Regions from separate parts of the Enterococcus sp. DIV0756 genome, predicted to be linked through region 2. Evidence: a T-box and tRNA genes for the amino acid it is inferred to sense, from the RefSeq annotation. Region 2 holds a T-box; the other holds one or more tRNA genes.
The links. A T-box is a leader RNA that pairs with one kind of tRNA and senses whether it is charged. The one in region 2 lies ahead of serS (serine--tRNA ligase), so its partner is inferred to be a tRNA-Ser.
Positions count from the first base shown of each region.

Region 1: it encodes a tRNA-Ser, which carries the amino acid that the T-box ahead of serS (serine--tRNA ligase) is inferred to sense. The anticodon was not compared.

Region 1 covers NZ_JBIOLF010000001.1:1,997,803-2,013,414, reverse strand. Annotated here, with positions in the region: gene IGI44_RS09735 (NAD(P)/FAD-dependent oxidoreductase) at 1-758, opposite strand, end outside; gene gdhA (NADP-specific glutamate dehydrogenase) at 920-2,263, shown strand; gene IGI44_RS09725 (glucose-6-phosphate isomerase) at 2,349-3,695, shown strand; gene IGI44_RS09720 (hypothetical protein) at 4,006-4,233, shown strand; gene IGI44_RS09715 (ABC transporter ATP-binding protein) at 4,498-5,409, shown strand; gene IGI44_RS09710 (ABC transporter permease subunit) at 5,402-6,202, shown strand; gene IGI44_RS09705 (glycerophosphodiester phosphodiesterase family protein) at 6,247-7,815, opposite strand; gene IGI44_RS09700 (TVP38/TMEM64 family protein) at 8,136-8,732, opposite strand; gene IGI44_RS09695 (threonine/serine exporter family protein) at 8,903-9,352, opposite strand; gene IGI44_RS09690 (threonine/serine exporter family protein) at 9,379-10,131, opposite strand; gene IGI44_RS09685 (TetR/AcrR family transcriptional regulator) at 10,524-11,096, shown strand; tRNA gene IGI44_RS09680 (tRNA-Ser) at 11,138-11,225, shown strand; gene IGI44_RS09675 (homing endonuclease associated repeat-containing protein) at 11,561-13,477, opposite strand; gene IGI44_RS09670 (LytR/AlgR family response regulator transcription factor) at 14,194-14,916, shown strand; gene IGI44_RS09665 (sensor histidine kinase) at 14,920-15,612, shown strand, end outside.
Region 2 covers NZ_JBIOLF010000001.1:3,363,485-3,379,096, reverse strand. Annotated here, with positions in the region: gene IGI44_RS16295 (DUF4811 domain-containing protein) at 1-603, opposite strand, end outside; gene IGI44_RS16290 (MDR family MFS transporter) at 600-2,066, opposite strand; gene IGI44_RS16285 (MerR family transcriptional regulator) at 2,209-2,691, shown strand; gene guaB (IMP dehydrogenase) at 2,787-4,271, shown strand; gene serS (serine--tRNA ligase) at 4,348-5,631, opposite strand; T-box leader at 5,680-5,889, opposite strand; gene IGI44_RS16270 (sensor histidine kinase) at 5,924-7,105, opposite strand; gene IGI44_RS16265 (response regulator transcription factor) at 7,095-7,784, opposite strand; rRNA gene IGI44_RS16260 (16S ribosomal RNA) at 8,387-9,945, shown strand; tRNA gene IGI44_RS16255 (tRNA-Ala) at 10,043-10,115, shown strand; rRNA gene IGI44_RS16250 (23S ribosomal RNA) at 10,290-13,201, shown strand; rRNA gene rrf (5S ribosomal RNA) at 13,276-13,391, shown strand; tRNA gene IGI44_RS16240 (tRNA-Val) at 13,400-13,472, shown strand; tRNA gene IGI44_RS16235 (tRNA-Lys) at 13,476-13,548, shown strand; tRNA gene IGI44_RS16230 (tRNA-Leu) at 13,558-13,639, shown strand; tRNA gene IGI44_RS16225 (tRNA-Thr) at 13,658-13,730, shown strand; tRNA gene IGI44_RS16220 (tRNA-Gly) at 13,735-13,806, shown strand; tRNA gene IGI44_RS16215 (tRNA-Leu) at 13,829-13,914, shown strand; tRNA gene IGI44_RS16210 (tRNA-Arg) at 13,927-14,000, shown strand; tRNA gene IGI44_RS16205 (tRNA-Pro) at 14,018-14,091, shown strand; gene IGI44_RS16200 (CtsR family transcriptional regulator) at 14,210-14,677, shown strand; gene IGI44_RS16195 (ATP-dependent Clp protease ATP-binding subunit) at 14,683-15,612, shown strand, end outside.

The DNA of each region.
Region 1 (15,612 bases), 1.4 Mb from region 2:
CAACGCAAGGCCGCTGGTCCAGAGATGCCAAAATGAGTAAAGAGCAAGTCCATCTCATGGCTCGCGATTGTTTTATTTTTCTCGTCAACAACAGATAATTTTACGTCTTGCAGAGACAAGCCCTGCAGCGTTTTAGCTGACACAAAATCATCCATTAAAAAAATTGGTGATTCCGTAGGATAGAGCGGTGTCACATGATGACCAACACTTTTAGCAAAACGGAAGCCATCACCCTGCGATCCAGTTGAAGGGTAAGTGATTCCACCAGTCGTGATAACAACACTTTTAGCAGAATAATCGCCTTCTGCTGTTCGAATGCCTTGGATGCTAGTACTATCAGAAATGATTTTTTCAACAGGTTCTTTAAAGTGCAATTCAACGTTCAAATTTTCTAATTCGTCCTTCAAGGTATTAACGATCGTGGCTGACTTATCTGAAACTGGGAAGATTCTTCCATGGTCTTCTTCTTTCAAGGCAACACCTCGGTCACTAAAAAAATTCATCACGTCCTGATTATCAAATTGCGAAAATGTACTATATAAAAAGCGCCCGTTACCAGGAATATGAGTGATCAAATCATCTACCGGGCGATTATTGGTCACATTGCAGCGACCACCGCCAGTCATCAATAATTTTTTTCCCAGTCGTTTATTTTTTTCAAATAGAGCGACTTTTGCGCCGTTCATGGCGGCTGTAATGGCTGCCATCATCCCAGCAGGACCGCCACCGATTACGATTACATCAAATGTTTTACTCATTCTAATTTATCCTCATCTTTAATTGATTTGTTGGTTTAGTTTGTATAATCATACTTTAAATACGAACAATTTTCAGTCAATTTGCAGTGTAGCATGAATTTTTTTTCACTTCTATTAGAAAATGATGTAAACTATGAGTATTAAATGTGAGGAGGAATTTGATGGAAGTACGAGAATATGTTGAACAGATTCAAAAGAACTTAGAGGCAAAAGATCCGAACCAAGAAGAATTTTTACAGGCGGTGGAAGAATTTTTACCTACCGTGATTCCTTTTCTAGAAGAACATCCAGAGTATGTTGAAAAAAATATTTTAGGCATGATTATTGAACCTGAGCGATTGGTGCAATTTAGAGTGCCTTGGCAAGATGATAAAGGCAACTGGCAAGTCAATCGTGGCTATCGTGTTCAGTTTAATTCGGCGATTGGCCCATACAAAGGCGGCTTGCGCTTCCACCCAAGTGTGAATTTAAGTATCTTGAAGTTTTTAGGTTTCGAGCAAATCTTTAAAAATAGTTTGACTGATCTTCCAATCGGCGGTGGTAAGGGAGGATCAGATTTTGATCCGAAGGGCAAATCAGATTCTGAAGTAATGCGCTTTTGCCAAAGCTTCATGACCGAATTGTCGAAACATATTGGTCCGAACTTAGATGTACCGGCTGGTGATATTGGTGTTGGGGGACGTGAAATCGGTTATCTATTTGGACAATACAAACGATTGCGTGAATACGACATGGGTGTGCTAACTGGGAAACCATTAGGCTTTAATGGAAGTCTTGGTCGGAATGAAGCGACTGGCTATGGTGCAGTTTACTTCGTGAAGCATTTATTAGAAGATCGCAAGGATTCGTTTAAAGATAAAAAAGTGATTGTTTCAGGTAGTGGGAATGTTGCGATTTATGCGATTGAAAAAGCACAAGAACTAGGAGCAACGGCTATTACATGTTCTGATTCAAATGGCTATATTTATGATAAAAACGGAATCGATGTTGAACTATTGAAGGAAATCAAAGAAGTTCGACGTGCGCGATTAACAGAATACGCAAAAGAATCTTCAACAGCAGAATACTTCGAAGGTTCAGTTTGGGAATTGGAAACTGAAGCTGACATTGCGTTGCCGTGTGCGACACAAAATGAGATTGATGATAAAAAAGCAGAAATCTTAGTCAAAAATGGGGTAAAAGTAGTTGCTGAAGGAGCAAACATGCCTAGCACAAATGGTGCAGTTAAGTTGTATCACGAAAATGGTGTGCTCTATGGTCCAGGGAAAGCAGCAAATGCAGGCGGCGTAGCCGTATCGGCATTAGAAATGAGCCAAAACTCTCAACGTCTTGCTTGGACAAAAGAAGAGGTTGATGGCAAGCTAGATGACATCATGAAGAATATTTATGAAACGTGTCGTGATACGGCAGCAAAATATGCGGATAAAGATAATTTTGCCGTCGGAGCAAACATTGCTGGTTTTGCAAAAGTAGCTGCGGCGATGTTGGCTCAAGGAACTGTTTAAATTTTAAATGGTTTACGCTTGAAAAATCGGCAAAAGAAACGTAAAGTATAGATTGTTATGAAGTGATTTTCAAGGAGGAAAAACAATGGCACACATTCATTTCGATTATTCGAAAGTAGCACCGTTCGTGAGCGAACATGAAATGGACTACATCAAATCTGAAGTAGCTCTAGCTCACAAAGAATTACGCGAAGGTACTGGCGCAGGAAATGATTTTCTTGGCTGGGTAGATCTTCCAGTAAACTATGACAAAGATGAATTTGCGCGCATCAAAAAAGCAGCTGAAAAAATTAAATCTGATTCTGAAGTATTAGTAGTTATCGGAATCGGCGGATCATACCTTGGAGCTCGTGCAGCAATCGAATTCTTGCACCAAAGCTTCTTCAATGTATTAGACAAAGAAGATCGTAAAGCACCACAAGTTTTCTTTGCAGGAAACTCAATCAGCTCAACCTATATTGCTGATTTGATCGAAGTGATCGGCGACCGTGATTTCTCAGTTAACGTTATCTCTAAATCAGGGACGACAACTGAACCAGCAATCGCCTTCCGTGTCTTCAAAGAATTATTGATCAACAAATATGGTGAAGAAGAAGCCAACAAACGTATCTACGCAACAACTGATAAAGCTCGTGGAGCTGTTAAGGTTGAAGCGGATGCAGCGGGTTGGGAAACTTTCGTTATTCCTGATGATGTGGGTGGACGTTTCTCAGTGCTTACAGCAGTTGGTTTATTACCAATCGCAGCTAGCGGTGCCGACATCGATGCATTGATGCAAGGTGCAGCGGACGCTCGTGAAGCTTACTCAAGCGAAAACTTAGACGAAAATGAAGCGTATCAATATGCTGCACTTCGTAATATTTTATACCGCAAAGGGAAAGTGACTGAAATCTTGGTCAACTATGAACCAGGTATGCAATATTTCAACGAATGGTGGAAACAATTATACGGCGAATCAGAAGGAAAAGACTTGAAGGGGATTTACCCATCAAGTGCTAACTTCTCAACTGACTTGCATTCATTTGGACAATACATCCAAGAAGGTCGTCGTAACATCTTCGAAACGATCGTGAAAGTGGAAAAACCTCGTAAATCTGTGGCAATCCCTTCACAAGAATCTGATTTAGATGGCTTAGGCTATTTAGAAGGTAAAGATGTTGACTTTGTTAACTCGAAAGCGTACCAAGGGACTCTATTAGCCCATACAGACGGCGGCGTTCCTAACTTTGTATTAAATATCCCTACAATGGACGCCTACACATTAGGTTACGCAATGTACTTCTTCGAAATCGCTGTTGGGATCTCTGGTTACTTATTAGGGGTTAACCCATTCAACCAACCAGGTGTGGAAGCTTATAAAAAGAATATGTTTGCCCTACTTGGAAAACCAGGATTTGAAGATTTAGCAAAAGAATTGAATAATCGTTTATAGCATAATGAAAAGAGCGCTCATCTGGTGAGTGCTCTTTTTTATTGGTATAGTAAAATTAATAGGCAGCTAAGCAAAATTAATGATAAATAGTATATTGGAAGAATAAAGAAATCGCTTTTAAACAAATAAAGATAAATAAAAAATGAACATGAGATTAAAAATAACCTCGGTTGTTTATGTTGGTGTTTTACGAATTTTCTAAAAATTCCGACCTATCCCTTGATATTAAAGCAAAAAATATATTAAAAAACGTTTTCAATTTTTAGTAGTTATGTTATTATAAAAACGTAGTATTAAAGGGGGATTTATTATGGAAATGAGAGAAACTATTGAAATTGGTGTTGCTTATGAGTGCAAAGCCATTGGAATTGAAAAGGAAGTCGTTGGGGTTGTTGAGCAATTATACAATAATACTGTGTTGATCAACGTCGTCCAATGTGCACCAACGGATCGTGCGACAGTGATCGAATTGCAGAACCGTCTATTAGTAAAATACGAAGATATTCACGCGTGCGTTGAAATTGAATGTACTGCATAAGTTTTATCTAACCATGTGAAATAATTATTTTGACAGGAATGAGATTCGAATCTTTTTTAGAGGTTTGGGTCTTTTTTTTGCCCAATGACAAGTGTTTGATAGGAAGCGATGGTTCAGTGGATAGAGTGGGAAGTAGCACAAGTGTTGATTTTGTTCTTCGATAGTTAACTATTCATCCATTGAACCTTCAAGCGAGAAGAAATACAATGTGAGTATCAGAGATTATTCAGAAAAGGGAACACTTGTAACAAGAGAGGAAGAAAAATGAAGGCAATTGAAATTACACAATTAGAAAAAGTTTATTCAGATGGAAAAAAAGCGCTAGCGGACGTTAGCTTAAAAGTCTCTCAGGGGACTATTTTTGGATTTTTAGGACCGAATGGCGCGGGAAAAACGACGACAGTTAAGCTGCTAAATGGTATTTTAAAGCCGACGGATGGAGAGACCCGAGTTTTAGGCCTAGATCCGGTCAAAGAAGCAAAGAAATTGCATCAATCTACAGGAATATTAACAGAACATGCGGGGATGTATGATCATCTTTCTGGGCTCGATAATCTCCTTTTCTTTGGACAGGTATTTGGTCTTACAAAAGCGGAAAGCCAAGCAAGAGCTATGCAGTTGTTAGAGAAGTTGGAGCTTTCAGAAGCAGCAGAGGTGAAATTAAAAAGCTATTCAACAGGAATGCGGCAACGTCTTTCATTGGCCCGGACCCTGATTCATCGTCCAAAAGTATTATTCTTAGACGAGCCAACTAGCGGTCTGGACCCTGAAAGTACGAAAAAGGTGAACCAACTGTTATTGGAACTATCAAAAGAAGAAGGGACGACGATTTTTCTTTGTACCCATCAATTAAGGTATGCCCAAGAGATTTGTAATGAGTATGGATTGATGGACAATGGCCAGCTGTTAGCAGTAGGGAGTCTAGAGGAATTGCGAAAACGAACCTTCAATAATCAAAAAGTAATCATTGAAACAGATACCATGCCCTCTTCCATCGTGAGTAAACAAATCAACGCAGCTATCTATGAATTAACGCTCTCGGATAAAACAGAAATTCCACAGCTAGTGAAGGAAATCGTCACACAAGGCGGAAATATCTCGCAAGTAACGCCAATGGATTATTCATTAGAGGATATTTATTTTGCGTTATTGGAAGGGGGGCAGGCACATGTTTAATAGTCGACAAAAAGCTATTATGGTAAAGGATATTCGCGGTATCACAGATAATAAACGCTATTTTTCGGTGTTAACGATACTTCCGTTATTCTTTTCAGTCGTTTTTCCAACGATCATGTTATTGTCGGTAATACTCAGTCCAACCGATTCTTCTTCGTTTACTGAAATGGCTCGAATACTGCCGAATCTTGAAAAGCTGGATCAAGACCAAATCATTCAAGCGTTTTTGGCTTTGATGGTCAATAATGTTATTCCGATTTTCTTTTTAATCATTCCGATCATGACTGCGAGTGTCATGGCAGCTAGTTCCTTCGTAGGGGAAAAGGAGAAGCGAACGCTGGAAACCTTGCTATATTCGCCATTATCCATTCGCGAAATTTTTCAGGCAAAAGTATATGCTTCCTTTTTTGTCGCTATCTTTGTCACCTATGTTTCGTTTATTTTAACCGTCATCGTCATTGAAGTGGAGCTGTATTTACTGAAAGGGTTTCTTCTGCCCTTGAGTATCAACTGGCTTTGGGTCATGCTTCTTATCGTACCTGCAATAACGATTATCTCAATCGTATTGATTGTTAAAGGTTCTGCTAAATCGACAACCATCGAAGAGTCACAACAAAAAGCCGCATTTCTGATTCTGCCGATAGTCTTACTGCTCGTGGGGCAGTTTACGGGGATTCTGGTCTTTGGCGGCTGGGTTGTCCTTTCAATCGGACTTGTTCTACTGGTTATCGCATTCTTACTACTGAGATTTTCCATGACCGGTTTCACGTATGAACGTTTATTAGATCGATAAAAAACTGTAAACGACCTTCGACAAGAAGGTTGTTTACAGTTTTTCTAATTAAATAAAATACTACTAATCGTTTTTATCTTGATGATAGGTTGCTTTCCTGAAAAAACCTGTAGATTGTCCGTTAAGATTCCAGCGACGTTTTGAAAGCGATAAACAGCCGCTTGTTGCTTTGCGTTTACCGGCCAGACATAGACTTTTTGTTTGCGATGTGCCAACGCTTGTAGTAGATCACCGTTGGCTGTTCGTGCTTCGATATTCATAAAGTCCAGCGAAGTCCTAGGTGCTCCTAGTAAATCCATAGGCAGGATATACCCGACTTCCAATCTAGGGAAGAGTTGCTTCATCTGGTTAGCGGTATCCAAATCCATGCTTTGCAGCTGATGATTGGTTAGTTGCTCCTTTAAGGGCACCAATGATTTAAGAATGGTTCCTTTGGTTTTGGCAGTTACCTTAAGTTCAATCAGTAATTTTTGATTGAGGCGGTTTGCTTCTGCTAGATAATCAGTGAATAGAGGAATCTTACTTGAATGACCGTTTTCTTTTAGGGTCACTTTTTTTAATTCTGCCCAAGTGGATTCGTCAATGCGAATGTTCTTGTCAGCTAACTGCTTTAAATCCTCATCATGGATGACAACTAGTTGATGGTCTGCCGTTTCTTGAACATCCATTTCGACAAGATCAGGATGACTGGATTCATTGGTCTTTTTTAGGACATCAATAGAATTTTGGACACCATTCCGGTTGGAAACACCACGATGCGAGATCGTTAAGGGTTGATCTGGGTAGTCACTTTGAAAGACATGCGCATAGTGCAAAGGATACAATCCAAGGCAGACGATAACGGTCAGACTAAGCCAAGCAATGGTTCCTTTAGACATTTTTTCACCAGCAGTCGGATGGTTATCCGAAGTGGTCAAATAAAGAAAGAAACAGCCCCATATCACATTTTGAAGCACTCGATAAAGCATGAGGAAAATCATCGCGCTGCTTTGTCTTGTCAGAAATTTCGCAGCCCAAATGAAACCGAATTTGAGTAGAAAACTGAGAACGATAAAAGCAAAAGGGATAATGAAAAAGAGCAGCACGTGCTTAGCCACTGGCTTTTTTGTTTTTTTCCAACTAAGCTGTTGGCTCTCCTTTAAGCTTTTTCCTTGTTTTAGGTATTTAGGTAGTAGAATCGATCGATATAGGAAGTAAAGAACGAGTAAATACAGTAAAACAAGGATTGGCACTATTTTCCATCGATAGAGAAATAGGAAGGAAAGTATTTTAGCCGGTAATGGCCGCCAAGCTAGAAACATTTGATAGAAGCGAAAGAAAAAAATGGGCGATAAAAGCAGCCAGTAGCCGAAGCTGACAAACGCTGCTCGTAAAGAAAAATTCTGAAATACTTTCTCATTGGATTGTATTTGACTAAAAAAGTTCCCATATAGAAAGATTAATGAAGAAAACAGCAACAAATAGAACGGATGATATAGATCGTTTAGAAAGCTTTGCCGGAAAAATAAAAAGAGTCCTTCGGTTAAGAAGGGGAGACCGAAAACAAGCAATAAAAAATTATATATAGAAAACGCACGAAAAAAACGGGTGATTTGTTGTCGTAAGTAAGTCATTGTTCCTCCTGAAAATGTATACGTAAATAAGTTGTTCAAAATGATTTAAACTTTTTATTTAGCGTATCACAACTTTGCACATCAAAGTTAGATTATTTCATGAAAATCGGAGAATACAACTGGGGATAGTATCTGTTGGATTTGGTTTATTCCAGATGATTGTTACGATTATTTATCTAGTAGAGTGCTGTTGGGATATATATACTCGGATACCCCTTTTTCAGAACCAAAAAGAGCGGATCAAACGCCTGCGTTTTTGTTGAATATCCTCATTTTTTCATTCGAATGAAACGAAACGACAAAAAAACTCCACTAATGAATTAGCGGAGTAGTAATTTTTCTAATAATGCGCCGCCTTGTAATAAAGCGAGGCTGTATAAAAAGATGGAAGCGGGTTTTGCTAAAAAGATAATCGCGCTGTATTTCTTAAAGGACATATTTGTCAGACTAGCCATCAAACACAGGGCATCATCTGGTGCGACGGGTAAGAAAATCGCTAACGCAAACCATTTATCAAATCGAGGATCATCTAGCCAATGATTGTATTTTTGGTAGACCTTGTCACTAACAAGATGCATGATCAACGGCTTACCATAATGCCGCCCCATTAAGAAAAGAATGAGCGACCCGATAACGATCCCGACATAATTATAGACAAATCCCCAATAGGGACCGAAAATCAAAACGCCAGCTGCTAAACTAATTCCACCAGGAATAATCGGGATAACGACTTGGATGATTTGAATCAAAACAAAAATGAGTGGGCCGGCAATTGGTGATTGCCCGACAAGTTGCTGCAATGAATTCATATCATCAAATACGCCTAAGCGATAGAAATAAATCGATAAACTAATCGTTAACGCGATCCCCATCAACGAAATAATATTTAAAAGTCTTCGTGACTGAACAACACTCATCTGACTCAACTCCTTTGTCTTTCTAAAATGAAGTATAAAGGATAAATTCACAAAATGCATAGGTCTGAGGTAGTAATTTGTGAAATTCGTTTGAAACTTAAAATATTTTTAGAAATTTATTGGTTGCGCTTACAAAAAGTGGTAAGTAAATCAGGAAAAGGTCTCCTGTTTTACTTGATTCGAAAATTGGAACGTGTTCTCTTTAAGGCTCGTTCAATCACATTCGTGAACATAAAGCCAATGGCGATCGCTCCAGCTGTAACAAGAACCGTGACGACCTTCTCCATTGATTCCGTAAACTGCTGATTCATCATATGGCGTACGGCCATATAAGCAGGTCCTCCTGGAACTAATGGTACCAGACTGGGAACATTAAAAACGATCACCGGCATATGCATTATTTTAGAGAAGAAAATACTGATCAATCCGATCATTAAAGCACCTAAAAAATTTGAGATACCAATATTTTGATGGAAGTACGTTTGCAAGATCCAAAAAGTCATCCAGCCCGCAGCTCCAGTAAAACCGCAGGCTAAAAAAGCGCGACGAGGGATATTCGTAATCACGCTAAAGGCGATCGTGCTAAACATACTGAATAAAAAATTGACAATAATATTCATGAGTGACCTCCGACTAGAATTATTCTTTAGAAGAAATTAAAGGCAACGATGATTCCGCCGCCGATTGCACCAGCAATGAACAATGCCTCGGTTCCTCGAGCGACACCACTGATTAAATGTCCTGACATGATATCACGGAAGGCATTGGTGATGGCTAAGCCTGGTACTAAGGGCATGATCGAGCCGATAATCAGGCTATTTACATCGCGAGCCAGTGAGGTCGAGACGGTGAGTAAAGCGAGAGCCCCAATAATCAACGCAGCCGCAAAATCATTTAAAAATTTCATCTGCAATTTATTTCCAAAAAAAGTATGAACGCCAAACCCAATCATTCCGATGACAAAGGTTGGAATGAAATCATACCAAGTACCATTTAAAATAATCATTAACGTACTGCTGACAATTCCGGCAGAAATAATCTTCCAAACATAGGGGAAATCCGGCGTATCCTGATCAACTTCTTCCAAATAATGATAAAAGTCCGGTAAAGAAAGTTCCCCGTCAGCGAATTGTCTTGAGCCTTGATTGACAGCCGTCACTTTTTCCAAATTGATCGATTGAGGGGTGATCTGAATGACTTGGCTGCTTTGTTCAGAAGGGAAGCCAACAATTACCCCCGTTGCAGTTACATAAGTTTGTATATCATCAAGCCCTGCATTCAGAGCGATCCGTTTCATGGTATCTTCTACTCGATAGACCTCGGAGCCTGATTCCATCATAATTTTCCCAGCCTTCAAGCAGGTATTTAAAACAAGTTGCGCGTAATTTTGCTGTTCCATCAAGTTAACCACCTTTACTATTCTCTACTATAGTAGAGAATATGAATAAAATAGACAAGAAAAAGAATAAGGATTGTCAGCAATCCTTAGAGAAAGTATAATAAAGTAACAGCAACTTTTTTTTAATGAGATAGGATTTTTACTTTAAAGAAACAATAATGTATTTAAATGTATAACGGCTCATTTGTTTTTTAATGAAATAAGTTAAATATTACATAAATAATGAAACGTTTACACTGCCTTTATAAGGAAAATCCTGATCAAATTCACCGCTTTTTAGAAAAAAGTTTCGGTAAATTTAGATAACATCTTGCATAAGGGTTGCAAAACTAATCAGTTTTTGATTAAAATAAAATGACAGTAAAAATAATAACATTCTGGGAGGAATTACAATGAGAAGAAAAGTTTACACCAAAGACCAGATTCTAAAGGCTGCCTATGAAGTTGTCGAAAATGAAGGTTTCTCTGGATTTACTGCACGAAACATCGCCAAAAAAATGGGAATCAGTACGCAACCAATTTATTTAGAATTTAAAAATATGAGTGATCTTAAGAACACGTTGTTAGACGAAATCTGCAATCACCTATACTACGATATTTTCCCAGAAGTTCGCACTGGTGATACAATCATTGACTTAGGGCTAAGCTATGTGTACTTTGCCAAAGAGCAAAGCAATCTTTATAATGCACTGTTTGTACAAGAATATGGCGGCGGAAAGAAAATGCATGACTTTTCTTACAACTACTTCCATCAATTGATTGTCGAGCATCCTAAATACAGCGAATTGTCTGAAAAACGAATCAATGCGTTGCATGTAGGGACATGGATTTGTGTGACAGGTATCGCTACGCTGATGTCATCAGGCATCATCGCGCCGACGCAGGACGAGATTGTTCACTTGATTGACCGTACGATCAACAACATCTTGCAAGAAGAAGACACGTCCGTATTGGACAGATTATAACATCTTGACATTTAAATAAAAAAAGGTAAGATAAATGGTGCGGAAGGTTGGCAGAGTGGTAATGCACCGGACTCGAAATCCGGCGAGCCGCAGTAATGTGGTGCACGGGTTCAAGTCCCGTACCTTCCTTATCTCTTACTTCAAATCGAGCTGAGACGATGGATGCAGAATTTTTTCTGTATTCATCGCCTCAGCTCGATTTTTTTTAAGCAAAAGTATTTAGTTGAAAAAAGAGCGCCAGTTACTTTGGTAACGGAAGTAACTGGCAAAATGAAAAGTTTGTTAGGGTTGAGTACACTATATAAGAGTAAGCTTAACTGAAGCTTAAATGCGAAAAAACGCGGTATCCATCGTCGGCCAGAAAGAATAGGCGACCCTATCTAAAAATAGTGTTTCTGATGGGCGTAATCAGGTGAAAGAACGCCTCTTAGCATTCGTAGCGAATTGGCAAGAAATCAGTCTGGTTAGTCTTCTTGAAGGCGATCTTTGTATTTTTCTAGAATAGGCGCAAAATATTTTTCTTCGGCCGCTTTGCGGGCGGCTACGGCATCTGCAAAATTTTCGAAACTTCCGAGATAGTGATAGTTTCCCTTCACACGAATTTGCGCGCAGTATTTCTTTCCCTGCGTATTCAAGACAACACCACAAACACCGGTCTTGCTAGCCTTCGTGGCTTTTCCTTGAAGGGCTGTCAGGCGTGTGTCTTCTACTAAATATTTTTTTAAATGGGGCATCTCTTTATACAAACAGCCACAGCTAGAAATCTGCTTAGAAGTCAATCGGCCTCTTGGAACATTGTTTTTGGAATTGCCACAATCGCATTGACAGTTCCAAGAGGTTCCTCCACGATACATTTCCCCCTGTGAGACCACAAGTAAGCGTCCAAAACGTTTGCCGACTAAACTTTCAGTTGAAACGGTTCGACGAACAGGTGCTTCATAGCCAAGTGATTGCACGAACGCTTCATAGGAGCCAAACAATTTATTGATTTCCCCTCGGTGTCCAAATTCATAGTATTTTGGGACGCGGCCAGTTGTTTCCACCGCTGATCGGAGTCTTTTTTCTAATTCTTCTTTTGACAGGAATTCTATGTTAGGTTTGTAGCCTTGACCGCGTACGAAGGCGGTGTAGGAGCCGAACAGTTGGGTGACGTGATAGCGATAGCCGAATTCTCTCGTCGTTGGGATGCGGCCATTTTCTTCTACAAAATTGTTCAGTTTCTTCTTTAAAAATGCGGAAGTAATAGTTTTTTTCGGTCTGGAGCGTTGCTTTTTCTTTGGAGGAACATAGCCATTGGCGTTTAAAAACTCCGTATAAGTACAATAGAAGCGTCGGATAGGATAGGCATAACCAAATTCCTTCAATGTTGGGAGGCGATCATGCTTATCTACAAAGGCTTCAAGTTTTTGATCCAACTCCCTTCGTGTGATGCCACCGTGATTAGAATACCCTTGGCTAATAAGAAAGGCGCTATAAGAACCGAAATATTTTTTTATCGGCTTCTCATGGCCCATTTCTTTAGAGGTAGGGGTTCGATCGTAATCCCTCACAAATCTGGCCAATTTATTGATTAAAAACGTCTTCGTTACTAAATGTTTCTTCTTAGCTTGTCGACCTTTTTTGGGCGGTTGTTTACGTTTTACAGGTTCATACCCATTTGCCAGAAGAAATAGATTGAAGTTTCCATATAAGCTTTTGATTTGATTATATTGCCCGAATTCATCTTGATTCGGGACGCGGTTATTTGTTGAAACAAAGTCATGGAGCTTTTTAACTAGTTCTTCTTTTGGCAGTGGTTTGTTTCTGCCGCGGAAGTTTGGTTGAAAGCCCTCGCTAAGGACAAATTGGTTATACGTGCCGAAATATTTGTTAACCATGTGTAAATAACCAAATTCCTTTGAAAATGGGATACGACCATGTTCTTTGACGAATGCGTGCAGCCTTTCGATTAGATCCTCTTTTGTGAGCTTTTTTGGTTTGATCTTTTTAGGTGGTTTCTTTTTGCTATTTGGCTTCGCTCTTGGGACGCGCTCCAACGAAGGATCGTACAAGGCACCGTAGCCGTGGGCGTTGAGAAAGTCAAAGTAGGAATCATAGTAGTCGTTGATAGCATACCGATACCCAAATTCACTGGCTTTTGGCGCGCGTTGATGGGTGGTCACAAAAGCATCCAGCTTCTCAGCTAATTCGATTTTCATATAGTGTTCAATGACTGTTGCTTTGCTAAGTCCTTGACTTTCGAGGAAATTCGTATAGCTGCCAAACAGATTTCTTATAGCAGTTTGATGACCGAATTCTTTTGCCGTTGGGGCTCGATGATGTTGCTCGACAAATGTCGTTAGTTTTTTTACAAAAAATTTTTTCGTGAGTCTTTTAGCCATAAAATCTTCCTCTCTTTTCCCCACTCTTTCTTCTGAAAAGAAAAAACAGCGGGATCTTTTTCAAGAAAAAGATAGCATAAACAGCCTCGTGTAACGTCCTCAATTTTTTTTGAAATCTTAATAGAAAAAAATCCATTTTATAAAAAAATTTGCCAAAAATCCCTAGTTCATAGGCGAAAATCGGTCAAAAGAAAGAAGGCGGATTTTTTTATCATTTTTTTATCGTGAAAAAAGAGTTCTTGCAATTTCCTTTCTTAAACGAACATTCAACCAGCGCGTCTGACGGATCAATAAGGTAAGTAAAAACCCATAAAAACTATACATTTGTAAAGAAAAAGGGAAAAAGGCTTTACTTATGGAAAGTTTCGTCGCGTTTTTGTTCTTTATTGTGCTTATTAGTAGGAAAATTTTATAAAGAAAAAGATGTATCTACTGTCGGTTAACTAAAGAGCAAACCGCACAAGCTTAAAATAACAGATTTCTTCGATAGAGATAGAAATACTGAGAAAGTTGCCAAAGAAGCACTTATTTTTAAACGAATAATTCTCACGGGGATTCTCCGTTATTTAAACAGTTTTCGACAGTTGAATGACAGATTTCTACATTTTAGCCACAGTCAACCGATAATATGATTTAATTAAAGTAAGATATTTAGTTATTAACTGGATGTTAAGTTGAAATAAACAAATGATAAAAAAAGGAAGAATAACATAACTATGATAAAAATAGCTATCTGTGAAGACAAGTTAAGCGACATGGCTTTCCTTCAAGAGAGCCTACATAAATTGCTGACAGAAAGACAGCTTTCCTATACATTGACGAGCTTTACTTCTGGTAAAGATATGCTTGAAGCCTTAGAGGAGGAGCGATTTGCGATCTCGTTTATTGATATTTATTTGGATGAGATCAATGGAATCCTACTAGCTAAGCGGATTCGTAGCGAGAACCGCAATGCGGCGATTATTTTTACGACATCCAGTTCACAGCATATGGCAGAAGGGTTCCAGATCGGTGTCTTGCACTATCTATTAAAACCGTTTACCGTCGAAGCGGTCGAAGAAGCACTTGATCGTGGGTTACGAATGGCTGAAATCAGTGAGCAATCCATCGAGTTGACGATCAATCGAAAAAAAGAACAGCTTCTCCATCGTGAGATTCATTACGTAGAATCGCAAAATCGCTGTTGCATCCTCCATACGGACCTTGGTGAGAAAAGTGTGTATCTGCGGTTGGATGTGTTAGAGGAGCAATTAGCTGATCCGCGGTTTTTACGCTGTCACCGCAGCTTTCTCGTTAATATGGATCAGATAATCGGGATCGAAAAGCGTGAATTTATCCTGGCTGATCAGCAACGTATCCCGATGAATCGGGAACAGGCGAAACAGCTTCAGCAACAGTATGCTCGTTATAAGATCAAGAAAGTCAGAGAGGGGGAGTAGAACATGCGAGAAGCCTTGAATGCTGCGATGTGTATCTTTCTGATGGATATTCCTTGGTTCGTCCTGTGCTGCGTTCCCTTTATGCCGATGCGCAAGATTGAACGCAAAACGATGGCTTGGCGGATCTTTCTCGTCAGTCTTGCCTGTTTTTTGATCGTCTTTAGTGTCACATTGCTGAAGGAAGGAAATCCGCTTCAGCTGCTGAATCAGGTACGGATCGTGATGCACGGGTTGATGATCCTTGTATTTTTCCGCAGCTTCGATGTAGGCTGGTGGAAAATTTTATATATTTTCTTCTTTGAGCAAGGAGTGGCTTCTGAGGTCAATTTATTAGCATATCTGAGTACTACTCAAGTGTTTCACCAAGATTCTTCGCTAACTGAAAGCCTATGGCTACCTCTGAATGTCTGGCTGATCTTATTGCTGGTCTATCCAGTCCTTTGGTGGTTCTTTCGCGGGCCGATGCGCCAAGCGATGCAGCTATTATCTGAAACTCAGATTCGCAGCCTGTGCTCAGTGCCCTTCTTCTTTTGTATTCTCTGTACACTCTATGGCATTTACTCGAAATCGATTGGCTTCACTGCGTTTCACAATGCCTTATTCAGTCTCTTTTTCAGCTTAGTCGGCGTCGCTGCCTATGTTGTCACGCTGTCAACAACCGTGAATATTGTTAAAAGCACTCGCTTAGAGCTGTCC
Region 2 (15,612 bases):
TTGCATCATTGCTGCCTTAACTTTATTTTGAATAAACGATTTTGCCTCAGATTGCATAGTAGTTTTATTTTCTTGAACTAATTTCGCTAGTTTTTTTGCTTGTTCAGTACTTAAAACCAACCAATCTTTTTGAACATTAAAGATATTTTTTTCTTTAATCAGTTGATGATTTTTACTTGTAAATTTAAACCAAAACTTTGTAGTATCGTTTTTGTAAATCCAATAGGTTTTCTTTGTTTCTAATTGAGATTTTGTTTGATTTTTTTTAACAATATTGGTGACATGATTTGTTCCTGTTGTTTTTGGCTTTTTCTGGGATTCATTCGTTTTGTACAAATAAATTTTTTCTGTTCCGTTACCCAGTGGTTGATAAAGTAATATATTCATATCTTTATTATTTGCGGTTGAAGTCAAAGTTTGAGTAGTTGTTTCTGTGACTTTCTTCATACCATAATGGTAGTGATCATTAGCAGTAATGAAACCGAGACTAACTAGAAAGATTGCTGCAAAAATAATTGACAGAAATGTTTGCCAAGCTTTTTTAGCAAAAATATTTGTTAAAGCAAATGCTATTACGCTAATAATTGTGATGACAAAAATCATTTCGCAACCCCTCCCTCAATCTTCTTATTATTTTTCAAGAAAAAGGTAATAAGGAAGCCAATTAGTCCGAAGATTACAGCAACAAAGAAAGCAGCATGGTAACCAGAAAGGGTGGCATTAATTGCTTGATCTTTATAGGATAAAGGCAAGGATTTTAACAAACTTGCTTTTGGCAAATTATCTTTTGTGACATTTGTTAGAATACTAATCAAAACAGCAGTACCGATCGAACTTGCAACTTGACGAAAAGTATTGTTCACTGCGGTACCATGACTGATTAAATTCATCGGTAAAGCGTTCATGCCGGAAGTCGTAACAGGCATCATAACCATTGATATACCAAACATTCTCATTGCATAAAGGACAACAATCATTATAACCGGTGTTTCTTGCGTTAAGAAAGCAAAAGGCAATGTAGCAGCTGTTAAGATCAACATACCACTGATTGCTAATCTTTTAGCACCGTGTTTATCAAAAATTGCTCCAGTAATTGGCATCATCAACCCCATGATCAGAGCTCCAGGTAGTAGCATTAAGCCAGAATGGAAGGCAGATTCACCTCGAATATTTTGAATATATAAAGGAAGTACCATCTCTGCTCCAACCATTGCCATGTTTACCACACCACTCAATATAGCAGCAATTGTAAAAGTTGGGGATTTAAAAACACGCAGTTCTAGGAAAGGATGTTCTAAGTGTAGCTGACGCCATACGAATAAACCAATGACAACTACACCTATAATTAAGAAGCCAATAACTTTTAGACTGCCCCAACCATCGTTACCAACGGAAGAAAAACCATATAATAAACTACCAAAACCAACGGTAGATAGCAGTGCTGATAACACGTCAATACTTGGATTAGATAATTGAATAACGCTTTTCATTAAAAAGATTGCCAAGACTAAAACTAAAATGACAATTGGGATCACCATACCAAAAAGATCACGCCAAGTATAATGGTCAATAATCCACCCGGAAAGGGTAGGGCCTAAAGCAGGAGCCAAGCCAATAACGATTCCTGCCATCCCCATCGCTGAACCACGTTTTTCTGGTGGGAAAATTGATAGCATAATGTTTTGTAGCAAAGGCATTGATATTCCTACGCCAGCAGCTTGTACCAACCGTCCAATTAGTAATGTAGAAAAATTAGGAGCGACAAAGCAATTAATTGTACCAATCAAAAAGATGGTCATTGCAGTTAGATACAATCTTTTTGAACTAAATTTATTAATCAACCATGCGCTGATTGGGATCATAATCCCATTCACTAGCAAAAAGCCAGTTGTTAGCCATTGAACACTAGAAGCAGATATATCAAAAGCTTTCATTAGTGCTGGAAAAGCTGTTGTTAACAATGTTTGGTTTAACACTGTACAGAAAGTTCCTATTAATAGTACAACAACTAATAAGGAACGATTGTAGGGTTTCCCGTAAATATCGACCGTTTGATTATTACTCACGATCTAACGCCTTCTCTCTATGAAAATTTTCAGAAACGATAAATGTTCGTTTGTTACTTTACTGCTATTTCTTTTCTTTGTCAACTTACTTGACACTTGTGTTATCGAAAGTATAATCAATAGGTGAAGAGAGGGATGCGTTGTGAAGAATAATACGGTTAAGCAACTCCTAGAAAGTGACGACTTATTAGTAGGCATCAGCGAATTAAGTAAAGTCACGGGTGTTTCCCCACGTCAAATTCGCTATTGGGAACAAAAGGGCTACATAAAATCAACAGGTGAGAAGAGTGGTAATCGAAAGTTCAAATTACCAATGGTTATCAAAGTTGAAATCATTAAACACTTTTTAGATGAAGGGTACACATTGACAACAGCAGTGGAAAAGGCACGAGAACGGCAAGAAAATATTCATCAAGCTAAAATACTAATACGTGAAGTATTTAAGGGAATTCAACAAGTAGATGATCGGTATACGGTCATTTATTTAGATGATTTTACGAATAAGGAAGGATTTTATTTGATTCGTGATAATGTAACAAATCAGGCTACTTATCAAATTATTGAAAAAGAGAGTGAAATCACAGGTGAATTACTTAAAGAGTGGTTTGAATATTCCAAAAAATAAAGGTTAGATGAGGATTTTGGCAGAAGATGTTGACTTCACTCGTTCATTCTGTTAGTTTTTTTATTAAAAATAATTCTGGGGAGTGGTAACGAACAATGTCTAATTGGGAAACGAAGTTTGCAAAAAAAGGTCTGACATTTGATGATGTTTTGTTGATTCCGGCTGAGAGCCATGTATTACCAAATGAAGTGGATATGAGTGTACAATTGGCGAAAAATATCAAATTGAACATTCCGTTGATGAGTGCAAGTATGGATACTGTGACAGATAGTAAAATGGCGATTGCTATGGCCCGACAAGGCGGACTTGGTGTCATCCATAAAAATATGAGTGTTGCTGCCCAAGCAGATGAGGTTCGGAAAGTAAAGCGTTCAGAAAGCGGAGTAATCATAGATCCGTTTTTCTTAACACCAGAGCACAAAGTACAGGATGCAGAAGATTTAATGAGTCGTTACCGTATTAGTGGTGTGCCGATCGTAGAAACTTTGGAAAATCGTAAATTAGTTGGTATTATTACAAATCGAGATATGCGATTTGTGACTGATTATGGTATCCCAATCCATGAAGTTATGACAAAAGATGGTTTAGTTACTGCTCCGGTGGGCACTAAATTACAAGATGCAGAAAAGACCCTACAAAAACACAAAATTGAAAAGTTACCAATCGTTGATGCCGATGGACGTTTAAGTGGCTTAATCACAATCAAAGACATCGAAAAAGTTATTGAATTTCCCAATGCAGCCAAAGATGAGCATGGTCGTTTATTAGTTGCAGCAGCTGTTGGGGTTACTAGTGATACCTTTGAACGAGCAGAAGCATTACTAAAAGCCGGAGCAGATGCGATTGTAATTGATACGGCTCATGGGCATAGCGCCGGTGTTTTACGTAAGATTCGTGAAATTCGTGAAACCTTTAAAGAAGCCACTTTGATTGCTGGTAATATTGCAACTGCCGAAGGAGCAAAAGCGTTATATGACGCTGGTGTGGACGTTGTTAAAGTCGGTATCGGACCTGGATCAATCTGTACAACGCGGGTTGTTGCTGGGGTTGGTGTTCCACAACTAACCGCTATTTATGATGCAGCTTCTGTTGCTCGTCAATATGGTAAGGCAATCATTGCAGATGGGGGAATTAAATACTCAGGAGACATCGTAAAAGCTCTAGCAGCAGGCGGACATGCAGTTATGTTAGGATCGATGCTGGCTGGAACAGATGAATCTCCAGGAGAATTTGAAATCTATCAAGGTCGTCGTTTTAAAACTTATCGAGGTATGGGTTCACTAGGCGCAATGGAAAAAGGTTCAAGTGATCGTTATTTCCAAAGTGGTGTCAATGAAGCGAATAAATTAGTTCCTGAGGGAATTGAGGGTCGAGTTGCTTATAAAGGGACAGCAGCGGACATCATTTTCCAAATGATTGGTGGATTGAAAGCTGGGATGGGATATGTTGGTGCTGGCAACTTAGAGCACTTACGTGAAAATGCGCAGTTTGTCCAGATGAGTGGGAATGGTTTAAAAGAATCACATCCTCATGATGTTCAAATTACAAAAGAAGCACCAAATTATTCAGTTGAACAATAAAATCTATTTGAAAAATTACTGATACAAAAAACAGCGACTTCGCATTGCGAAGTCGCTGTTTTTTAATGACAGTGAACTATTTGTTTTCTTTTTTGATAACTTTTACATTACCCATGTATGGTACTAATACATCTGGAATTGTAACTGTGCCATCTTCATTTTGATAATTTTCTAAAATGGCAGTTACCGTACGTCCAACAGCTAAACCAGAGCCATTTAAGGTATGGGCATACTGTACTTTTCCATCTTCATCACGATAACGAATCATTGCACGACGAGCTTGGAAATCCTCACAGTTTGAACATGAACTAATCTCGCGATACGTATTTTGAGCAGGAACCCAAACTTCGATATCGTAAGTTTTTGCCGCTGAAAAGCCCATGTCGCCAGTACATAAAGTAATTACGCGGTAAGGTAAGTTTAGTTTTTGCAAAATGATTTCTGCATTTTGAGTCATTTTTTCTAATTCGTCGTAAGAGTTCTCTTTGTCGCTGAATTTAACCATTTCCACCTTATGGAATTGATGCAAACGAATTAATCCCCGTGTATCACGACCTGCACTACCGGCTTCAGAACGGAAAGAAGGTGACAAGGCAGTGAAATATATCGGCAACTCTTTGCCATCTAATATTTCGTCAGCATAGTAGTTTGTTAACGGAACTTCTGCAGTAGGAATCAATGTCAAATCACGATCTTCAACTTGGAATACATCTTCTTTAAACTTAGGAAATTGTCCTGTTCCGAACATTGCTTTACTATTCACCAAGTAAGGAGTAATCATTTCAGTATACCCTTGTTCATAGACATGTTCATCTAACATAAAGTTATATACAGCGCGCTCCAAACGTGCAGCTAAACCTTTGTAATAAACAAAACGGCTACCAGCAACTTTTGCCCCGCGCTCAAAATCTAATATGTCTAAATTTTCAGCAATATCCCAATGATTTTTTGGTTCAAAAGAAAATTGACGTGGTTTACTCCAGCGACGTACTTCAACGTTATCATCTTCATCTTCACCAATAGGTACTGAATCATGAGGCAAGTTTGGTAAAGTTGTTGCGATCTCAGTTAATTGTGCATCGATCTCAGCCACTTGTGCATCGAAATCCTTAATGCGTGTGCCGACTTCCTTCATTTCAGCAATTTTATCAGTGGCATCATTTTTTTCACGTTTAAGTTTTGCAATTTCGCTTGAAACATCATTCCGGTATTTTTTTAGTTCTTCTGTTTTTACTAACAATTGTCGGCGCTGTTCGTCTAAATCTAGGAAACGCTTTAATACATCCTCTTTAACGCCACGAGTTGCCAATTTTTCACTTACTTCTGTAAAGTTATTACGAATCATTTTTACATCTAGCATTGATTTTTCCTCCTTTAAAAAAATAAAAAAACACCTTTTCATCCCAATTACAGGGACGAAAAGGTGTTGAATTTCGCGGTACCACCCAAATTCAGCATATGCTGCACTTGATTGACGGTTATCGACGTCACCCGGTTTTTCTTTCAAAAAACGCAGATTGCGAAACTGGATTTCCAAAAGCTGCTTTGTTGATTTTCACCAGCCATCAACTCTCTAAAAAAACAAACTTATGTACTTGGTTTCCTGCATATCTATCTTATTGAGAATAGTATAAGCAATCAAAAATTTAAAGTCAATGATTATCCGATATCGTCTTTATTTGGTTTTTATAAAGTGGTAAGTGAATAATGAACGACGTCCACTCTTCATTTGATTGTGCATAGATATAGCCACCGTGGAGATTAACAATATTTTGTGCTATAGCCAAACCTAACCCCGTCCCACTTATTTCTTGCGAGCGGGAACCGTCTACACGATAAAATCGATCAAATAATTGATCAAGAGATTCTCTAGGTATCGGAGATCCATTATTTTTTACGGTAACTACAACTTCATTTTTTTCTTTTTTGATCTCAATAATTATTTTGTCAGCTTCAGTGCCATATTTCAATGCATTAGTGATTAAGTTATTAAACACACGGACGAGTTTCTCTGTGTCACCGTCCATTACCAATTGATTTTCTTTTGTATCGACTTGTATTTGAATATTCTTTTTCTTGGCTTCTAACTCAAAATCTGCTGCCAATTGTTCTAATAACTGTACCATATCAAAAGAAACATTGTTGACAGGAACAGAAGGTTGTCGAACTTTTGAGTATTCAAATAAATCTTCTACTAAAGATTTCATTTGTTTAGCCTTCTTATAAGCGATACTCGTATACTTCAAAATTTCATCTGTACTTTGATATTGGCCATCTTCGATCAAACCAAGGTAGCCAATGATTGAAGTTAGTGGCGTTCTTATATCATGGCTGACATTCGTGATCAATTCATCCTTAGATTTTTCGATCTCTCTCTCGTCTTCAATAGCAGCAACAGTACTGTCAACCAAGCCATTAATACTGTCAACAACTTTACTAAGATCACCGCGTAATTCGAAGGGAATTCGGTAATCGTAGTTTCCATTAGCGATGTAATGCAGCTCGTTAATAATGTGTCGTAGTTGCATTTGTCTATAGCGTCGAATCAAACGCCAAAAAACTACTAATCCATCAACAATGATGAAGAAAGGAATGACAAAATTACGGCCACTCCAGAAAATATCACTATCAAAATTATTAGCAAAAATATCTTTTGAACGATAAATTGCATCGCTCAGATCAGGTGAATTATTAAGCATTTGTGTAAATAGAACCATAATTGCCACATTTAATAGAAGTAACAAAATGACAGTGACAATTCCTTCGGCAATCAATTCGCTCACTTCTTTTGAAGTGAGCGTGACTCTTTTTTTCTTTTCTAATTTATTTTGCATCTATTTTATAACCCACACCCCAAACGGTTTGGATCACTTTTTCGCCATCAGTTGCTTCTTCGATCTTGTCGCGTAGGTGGCTGACATGAACCATGACCGTTTTTGCTGAGACGATACTTTCTTGTTTCCAAACCCGCTCAAAAATTTCATCAGCACTGAAAACACGATTTGGATGGCTGGCTAGTAAATAAAGGATACCAAATTCCAATGCTGTTAATTGAATTTCTTTTCCATCAACTGTTTTTACCTCATGTGAGTCTTTGTTGATGATCAAAGATTGAATTTCAAGAATATCTGGTTGATCCTCTGCAACGTGCATTTTAGTCCGACGTAATAGAGATTTGACACGTGCCATTACTTCCAAAGGATTGAACGGTTTTGTAACATAATCATCGGCACCAGCAACCAATCCTTTAATTTTATCCATATCGGTTGTTTTTGCTGTTAACATTATGATTGGAATTTGCGATTCCTTTCTCAATTCCTTTACTACTTGCATACCGTCCATAACAGGCATCATAATATCCAATAGTAGTAAATCAATATCATTAGTAGTTCGAAGTTTGCTGAGTGCTTCTTTTCCATCATAAGCTTTTACTACTTCATATCCTTCGTTATGCAAATAAATGCTAAGTAGCTCAACAATTTCTTTATCATCATCTGCGACTAATACTTTCATTAAGTGTTCCTCCGTCCGTCTAAAAATAATTACACCCCCATTTTACCAAAGAAATCAAAGGAAGGCGAAAGTCAGCATTATGAGTTAAGGAAAAATCAAAAATAAAATGACGAAAATTCATTTTTAAATAGAGTTGAAAATTTATTTTAAACGGATAAAAAGCGAACAAAAAAATGATATTTATATTTATTCATCGGATTTAAAAAAAGTAAATAAAAAATTCATTTTTTCGTTGACCCAACCCTTTAAAACTGCTATATTATTTTATGTTCTGAAACAGAAAAAAATATTTCGGAACACCTAAATTGCTGTTGACAGATAACTGGTTTTCAGTTATTCTATCAAAGTCGCATAAAGTGATGATGATAACTTGTTCGAAAAAAAACTTAAAAAAGTTGTTGACATTCGCTTGGCAACCTGTTAAGATATAAAAGTTGCTGAAACAAAGCGACAAACAATGTAGACCTTTGAAAACTGAACGAATAAAACAAACCAAATGTGTAGGGCGCTTCTATTATAGAAGCAAACAACATAGCAAGCAATATGCTAGCAAGTCAATTATTACAATTGAGCTTAACAGTCGTAAGGCTGTTTCAAACACTTTTTATGAGAGTTTGATCCTGGCTCAGGACGAACGCTGGCGGCGTGCCTAATACATGCAAGTCGAACGCTTTTTCTTTCACCGGAGCTTGCTCCACCGAAAGAAAAGGAGTGGCGAACGGGTGAGTAACACGTGGGTAACCTGCCCATCAGAAGGGGATAACACTTGGAAACAGGTGCTAATACCGTATAACAATCGAAACCGCATGGTTTCGGTTTGAAAGGCGCTTTTGCGTCACTGATGGATGGACCCGCGGTGCATTAGCTAGTTGGTGAGGTAACGGCTCACCAAGGCAACGATGCATAGCCGACCTGAGAGGGTGATCGGCCACATTGGGACTGAGACACGGCCCAAACTCCTACGGGAGGCAGCAGTAGGGAATCTTCGGCAATGGACGAAAGTCTGACCGAGCAACGCCGCGTGAGTGAAGAAGGTTTTCGGATCGTAAAACTCTGTTGTTAGAGAAGAACAAGGATGAGAGTAAAATGTTCATCCCTTGACGGTATCTAACCAGAAAGCCACGGCTAACTACGTGCCAGCAGCCGCGGTAATACGTAGGTGGCAAGCGTTGTCCGGATTTATTGGGCGTAAAGCGAGCGCAGGCGGTTTCTTAAGTCTGATGTGAAAGCCCCCGGCTCAACCGGGGAGGGTCATTGGAAACTGGGAAACTTGAGTGCAGAAGAGGAGAGTGGAATTCCATGTGTAGCGGTGAAATGCGTAGATATATGGAGGAACACCAGTGGCGAAGGCGGCTCTCTGGTCTGTAACTGACGCTGAGGCTCGAAAGCGTGGGGAGCAAACAGGATTAGATACCCTGGTAGTCCACGCCGTAAACGATGAGTGCTAAGTGTTGGAGGGTTTCCGCCCTTCAGTGCTGCAGCTAACGCATTAAGCACTCCGCCTGGGGAGTACGACCGCAAGGTTGAAACTCAAAGGAATTGACGGGGGCCCGCACAAGCGGTGGAGCATGTGGTTTAATTCGAAGCAACGCGAAGAACCTTACCAGGTCTTGACATCCTTTGACCACTCTAGAGATAGAGCTTCCCCTTCGGGGGCAAAGTGACAGGTGGTGCATGGTTGTCGTCAGCTCGTGTCGTGAGATGTTGGGTTAAGTCCCGCAACGAGCGCAACCCTTATTGTTAGTTGCCATCATTTAGTTGGGCACTCTAGCGAGACTGCCGGTGACAAACCGGAGGAAGGTGGGGATGACGTCAAATCATCATGCCCCTTATGACCTGGGCTACACACGTGCTACAATGGGAAGTACAACGAGTCGCGAAGTCGCGAGGCTAAGCTAATCTCTTAAAGCTTCTCTCAGTTCGGATTGTAGGCTGCAACTCGCCTACATGAAGCCGGAATCGCTAGTAATCGCGGATCAGCACGCCGCGGTGAATACGTTCCCGGGCCTTGTACACACCGCCCGTCACACCACGAGAGTTTGTAACACCCGAAGTCGGTGAGGTAACCTTTTGGAGCCAGCCGCCTAAGGTGGGATAGATGATTGGGGTGAAGTCGTAACAAGGTAGCCGTATCGGAAGGTGCGGCTGGATCACCTCCTTTCTAAGGAATCAGTTCATCTGAGATGAACGTTACGGAAACTACACAGGCTTGCTTTTATTCGTTCAGTTTTGAGAGGTCTACTCTCAAATAAATACTTGGGGCCTTAGCTCAGCTGGGAGAGCGCCTGCTTTGCACGCAGGAGGTCAGCGGTTCGATCCCGCTAGGCTCCATTGATGACGTTGGTCATCAATCGTTCATTGAAAACTGGATACAGAAACAATAATTTAAACAAACCGAGAACACCGCGTTGAATGAGTTTTTTAATAAGTTCAATTGCTTATTTATTACTAAGGAACATGATCGCTCATGGAAATTAGTAAGACCCTTGACGAAAGTCAAGATAAGGTTAAGTGAATAAGGGCGCACGGTGGATGCCTTGGCACTAGGAGCCGATGAAGGACGGGACTAACACCGATATGCTTCGGGGAGCTGTAAGTAAGCTTTGATCCGGAGATTTCCGAATGGGGAAACCCAGCATCTTTTATAGGATGTTACTTTTCAGTGAATACATAGCTGATTAGAGGTAGACGCAGAGAACTGAAACATCTAAGTACCTGCAGGAAGAGAAAGAAAAATCGATTCCCTGAGTAGCGGCGAGCGAAACGGGAAAAGCCCAAACCAAGAGGCTTGCCTCTTGGGGTTGTAGGACTCCGATATGGTAGTCCAGTGAGATAGTCGAAGGACCTGGAAAGGTCTGCTAGAAAGGGTAAAAGCCCCGTAGACAAAATTTGACTGGCACCTAGGAGGATCCTGAGTACGGCGGAACACGAGGAATTCCGTCGGAATCCGGGAGGACCATCTCCCAAGGCTAAATACTCCCTAGTGACCGATAGTGAACCAGTACCGTGAGGGAAAGGTGAAAAGCACCCCGGAAGGGGAGTGAAATAGATCCTGAAACCGTGTGCCTACAACAAGTTAGAGCCCGTTAATGGGTGATAGCGTGCCTTTTGTAGAATGAACCGGCGAGTTACGATTACTTGCGAGGTTAAGTTGAAAAGACGGAGCCGCAGCGAAAGCGAGTCTGAATAGGGCGAATGAGTAAGTGGTCGTAGACCCGAAACCATGTGATCTACCCATGTCCAGGTTGAAGGTGCGGTAAAACGCACTGGAGGACCGAACCCACGTACGTTGAAAAGTGCGGGGATGAGGTGTGGGTAGCGGAGAAATTCCAAACGAACTTGGAGATAGCTGGTTCTCTCCGAAATAGCTTTAGGGCTAGCCTCAGAGTAAGAATGATGGAGGTAGAGCACTGTTTGGACTAGGGGCCCATCTCGGGTTACCGAATTCAGATAAACTCCGAATGCCATCCATTCATCTCTGGGAGTCAGACTGTGAGTGATAAGATCCATAGTCGAAAGGGAAACAGCCCAGACCACCAGCTAAGGTCCCCAAATAACTATTAAGTGGAAAAGGATGTGGGGTTGCACAGACAACTAGGATGTTGGCTTAGAAGCAGCCACCATTTAAAGAGTGCGTAATAGCTCACTAGTCGAGTGACCCTGCGCCGAAAATGTACCGGGGCTAAATAGTTTACCGAAGCTGTGGAACACACCAATGGTGTGTTGGTAGGAGAGCGTTCTAAGGGCGTTGAAGGTAGATCGTGAGGACTGCTGGAGCGCTTAGAAGTGAGAATGCCGGTATGAGTAGCGAAAGACAGGTGAGAATCCTGTCCACCGAATGACTAAGGTTTCCTGGGGAAGGCTCGTCCGCCCAGGGTTAGTCGGGACCTAAGCCGAGGCCGAAAGGCGTAGGCGATGGATAACAGGTTGATATTCCTGTACCCGTTGTTTTTGTTTGAGCAATGGAGGGACGCAGGAGGCTAAGGAATCAGACGATTGGAAATGTCTGTCCAAGCAACAAGTCTTGATGTGAGTCAAATGCTTACGTCTCTAAGGACAAGTTGTGATGGGGAGGGAAATAATAGTACCGAAGTTCCTGATGTCACACTGCCGAGAAAAGCTTCTAGTGAGAAAACAATGGCCCGTACCGCAAACCGACACAGGTAGTCGAGGAGAGAATCCTAAGGTGAGCGAGAGAACTCTCGTTAAGGAACTCGGCAAAATGACCCCGTAACTTCGGGAGAAGGGGTGCTGATCTAACGATCAGCCGCAGTGAATAGGCCCAAGCGACTGTTTATCAAAAACACAGGTCTCTGCAAAATCGAAAGATGACGTATAGGGGCTGACGCCTGCCCGGTGCTGGAAGGTTAAGAGGAGTGCTTAGCGTAAGCGAAGGTACGAATTGAAGCCCCAGTAAACGGCGGCCGTAACTATAACGGTCCTAAGGTAGCGAAATTCCTTGTCGGGTAAGTTCCGACCCGCACGAAAGGCGTAACGATTTGGGCACTGTCTCAACGAGAGACTCGGTGAAATTTTAGTACCTGTGAAGATGCAGGTTACCCGCGACAGGACGGAAAGACCCCATGGAGCTTTACTGCAGTTTGATATTGAGTGTTTGTACCACATGTACAGGATAGGTAGGAGCCGTAGAAGTCGGGACGCTAGTTTCGACAGAGGCGCTGGTGGGATACTACCCTTGTGTTATGACCACTCTAACCCGCACCACTAATCGTGGTGGGAGACAGTGTCAGATGGGCAGTTTGACTGGGGCGGTCGCCTCCTAAAAGGTAACGGAGGCGCCCAAAGGTTCCCTCAGAATGGTTGGAAATCATTCGCAGAGTGTAAAGGCACAAGGGAGCTTGACTGCGAGACCTACAAGTCGAGCAGGGACGAAAGTCGGGCTTAGTGATCCGGTGGTTCCGCATGGAAGGGCCATCGCTCAACGGATAAAAGCTACCCTGGGGATAACAGGCTTATCTCCCCCAAGAGTCCACATCGACGGGGAGGTTTGGCACCTCGATGTCGGCTCGTCGCATCCTGGGGCTGTAGTCGGTCCCAAGGGTTGGGCTGTTCGCCCATTAAAGCGGCACGCGAGCTGGGTTCAGAACGTCGTGAGACAGTTCGGTCCCTATCCGTCGCGGGCGTTGGAAATTTGAGAGGATCTGTCCTTAGTACGAGAGGACCGGGATGGACTTACCGCTGGTGTACCAGTTGTCTCGCCAGAGGCATCGCTGGGTAGCTATGTAGGGAAGGGATAAACGCTGAAAGCATCTAAGTGTGAAGCCCACCTCAAGATGAGATTTCCCATTTCTTTAAGAAAGTAAGATCCCTGAGAGATGATCAGGTAGATAGGTCAGGAGTGGAAGTGCAGTGATGTACGGAGCGGACTGATACTAATCGATCGAGGACTTAACCAATAAAATTGATTCACGGTTGTTTAACTGTTTCTGATCCAGTTTTGAGTGAACGACGTTTACTCAAAAAAACATAGTGTGGTGGCGATAGCGAGAAGGATACACCTGTTCCCATGTCGAACACAGAAGTTAAGCTTCTTAGCGCCGATTGTAGTGAGGGGTTGCCCCTTGTGAGATTAGGACGTCGCCACGCGAACTCATGGAGGTTTAGCTCAGCTGGGAGAGCATCTGCCTTACAAGCAGAGGGTCAGCGGTTCGATCCCGTTAACCTCCATTTGAGCCGTTAGCTCAGTTGGTAGAGCATCTGACTTTTAATCAGAGGGTCACTGGTTCGAGCCCAGTACGGCTCATAAGTATATGCGGGTGTGGCGGAATTGGCAGACGCACTAGATTTAGGATCTAGCGCCTTACGGCGTGGGGGTTCAAGTCCCTTCACCCGCATTTTATTTTTTTGTAGTTGCCGGCTTAGCTCAGTTGGTAGAGCATCTGATTTGTAATCAGAGGGTCGAGGGTTCAAGTCCTTTAGCCGGCATCGTGCGGAAATAGCTCAGTGGTAGAGCACCACCTTGCCAAGGTGGGGGTCGCGGGTTCGAACCCCGTTTTCCGCTTTCCTAAAGACCAGGAAAAAACGCCGGGGTGGCGGAACTGGCAGACGCACAGGACTTAAAATCCTGCGGTGAGTGATCACCGTACCGGTTCGATTCCGGTCCTCGGCATAATATAAACATGCGCCCATAGCTCAACTGGATAGAGTGTTTGACTACGGATCAAAAGGTTAGGGGTTCGACTCCTCTTGGGCGCGTAGTTTTTTTTATTTATCGGGAAGTAGCTCAGCTTGGTAGAGCACTTGGTTTGGGACCAAGGGGTCGCAGGTTCGAATCCTGTCTTCCCGATTAAAAAGAAGGTGAAAACCTTCTTTTTTTTTATCCTTATTTAAAGAAAGGCGTTCTTCTTTATTTCATGCCCTAAATTCGATATAATTATGGTCAGGAATAGTCAATAGGAGGCGATATTATGAGCAGAAATACCTCTGATTTGATCGAATCTTACTTGAAAGATATTTTGGAGAATAGTGAAATTATTGAAATCCGCAGAGCAGAGATGGCACAATTATTTAATTGTGTACCCTCTCAGATAAATTATGTAATCAATACACGTTTTACTTTTCAACGTGGGTATCTAGTTGAAAGTAAAAGGGGCGGCGGCGGTTATATCCGAATTAGTAAAGTTAAGATTTCTGATCAGCATTATTTTTTGGAACAACTGATGGACTCTTTTGGAAGTGAAATTTCTGAAGCAAACGCGTTTGGAATCATTCAGAAATTATTTGAAGAAGAAATTATTACAGAAAATGAAGGTAATTTGATGTTGAGCGCAGTATCGAAGAATGTTCTTGGTATCAGTCAAATTGAAAATAGACTACGGGCAAGAATTCTTCATGGATTTTTGGAACGTTTAAGTTATGAAAAGAAGGAGTGAGGGATATGGATCAGCTGTATACAGAACGCGCAAAGGCCGTGTTGGCAATTGCACAACAAGAAGCTAAATATTTTAAACATCGCTCGGTTGGTTCGGAGCATCTATTGTTGGCTTTAGTGATTGAGCAACAAGGAATTGCAGGGAAAACCTTGCGTCAAATGAATTCAAATGAAAATGATGTTCGTGAAGAAATCGAGCACATGACTGGTTACGGGTCAGTAAAGTCTTATCCTGAAGGTGGCTATCTACCCTATTCTCCTAGAGCAAAACAAATTTTAATTTTTGCTGATGACGAGGCAAAACGCTTCAATGCAAAATTAGTTGGCACTGAACATATTTTATTAGGCTTATTGAGAGACGATGAAATTCTAGCATCTCATATCTTAGTAAATTTAGGATTGAGTTTGCCCAAAATGCGCCAGCTTCTATTGAAAAAGATGGGCGTAAATGAATCTTCAAATGGCAATCAAGGAGCTGGAAGTCGTCGTAAAGCGCCCGCAAAGCCAGCTCAAAGTAACTCGCAGGGAACACCAACTCTAGATGGTTTAGCTCGTGACTTAACAAAATTAGCACGAGAAAAACGGTTAGATCCAGTAGTCGGTCGGGATAGTGAAGTTCGTCGAGTGGTTCAGATTTTGAGCCGACGCACAAAAAATAACCCAGTATTAGTTGGAGAACCTGGAGTTGGTAAAACAGCGATTGTTGAAGGGTTGGCTCAACGGATCATTTCTGGTGATGTACCTGAAGATATGCGTGGCAAACGATTGATGATGCTAGATATGGGTGCCTTAGTGGCAGGCACGAAATATCGGGGTGAATTTGAAGATCGTTTGAAAAAAGTGATTGATGAAATATATCATGACGGACAGATTATTCTATTTATTGATGAATTGCATACTTTGATTGGCGCTGGTGGTGCTGAAGGTGCGATTGAC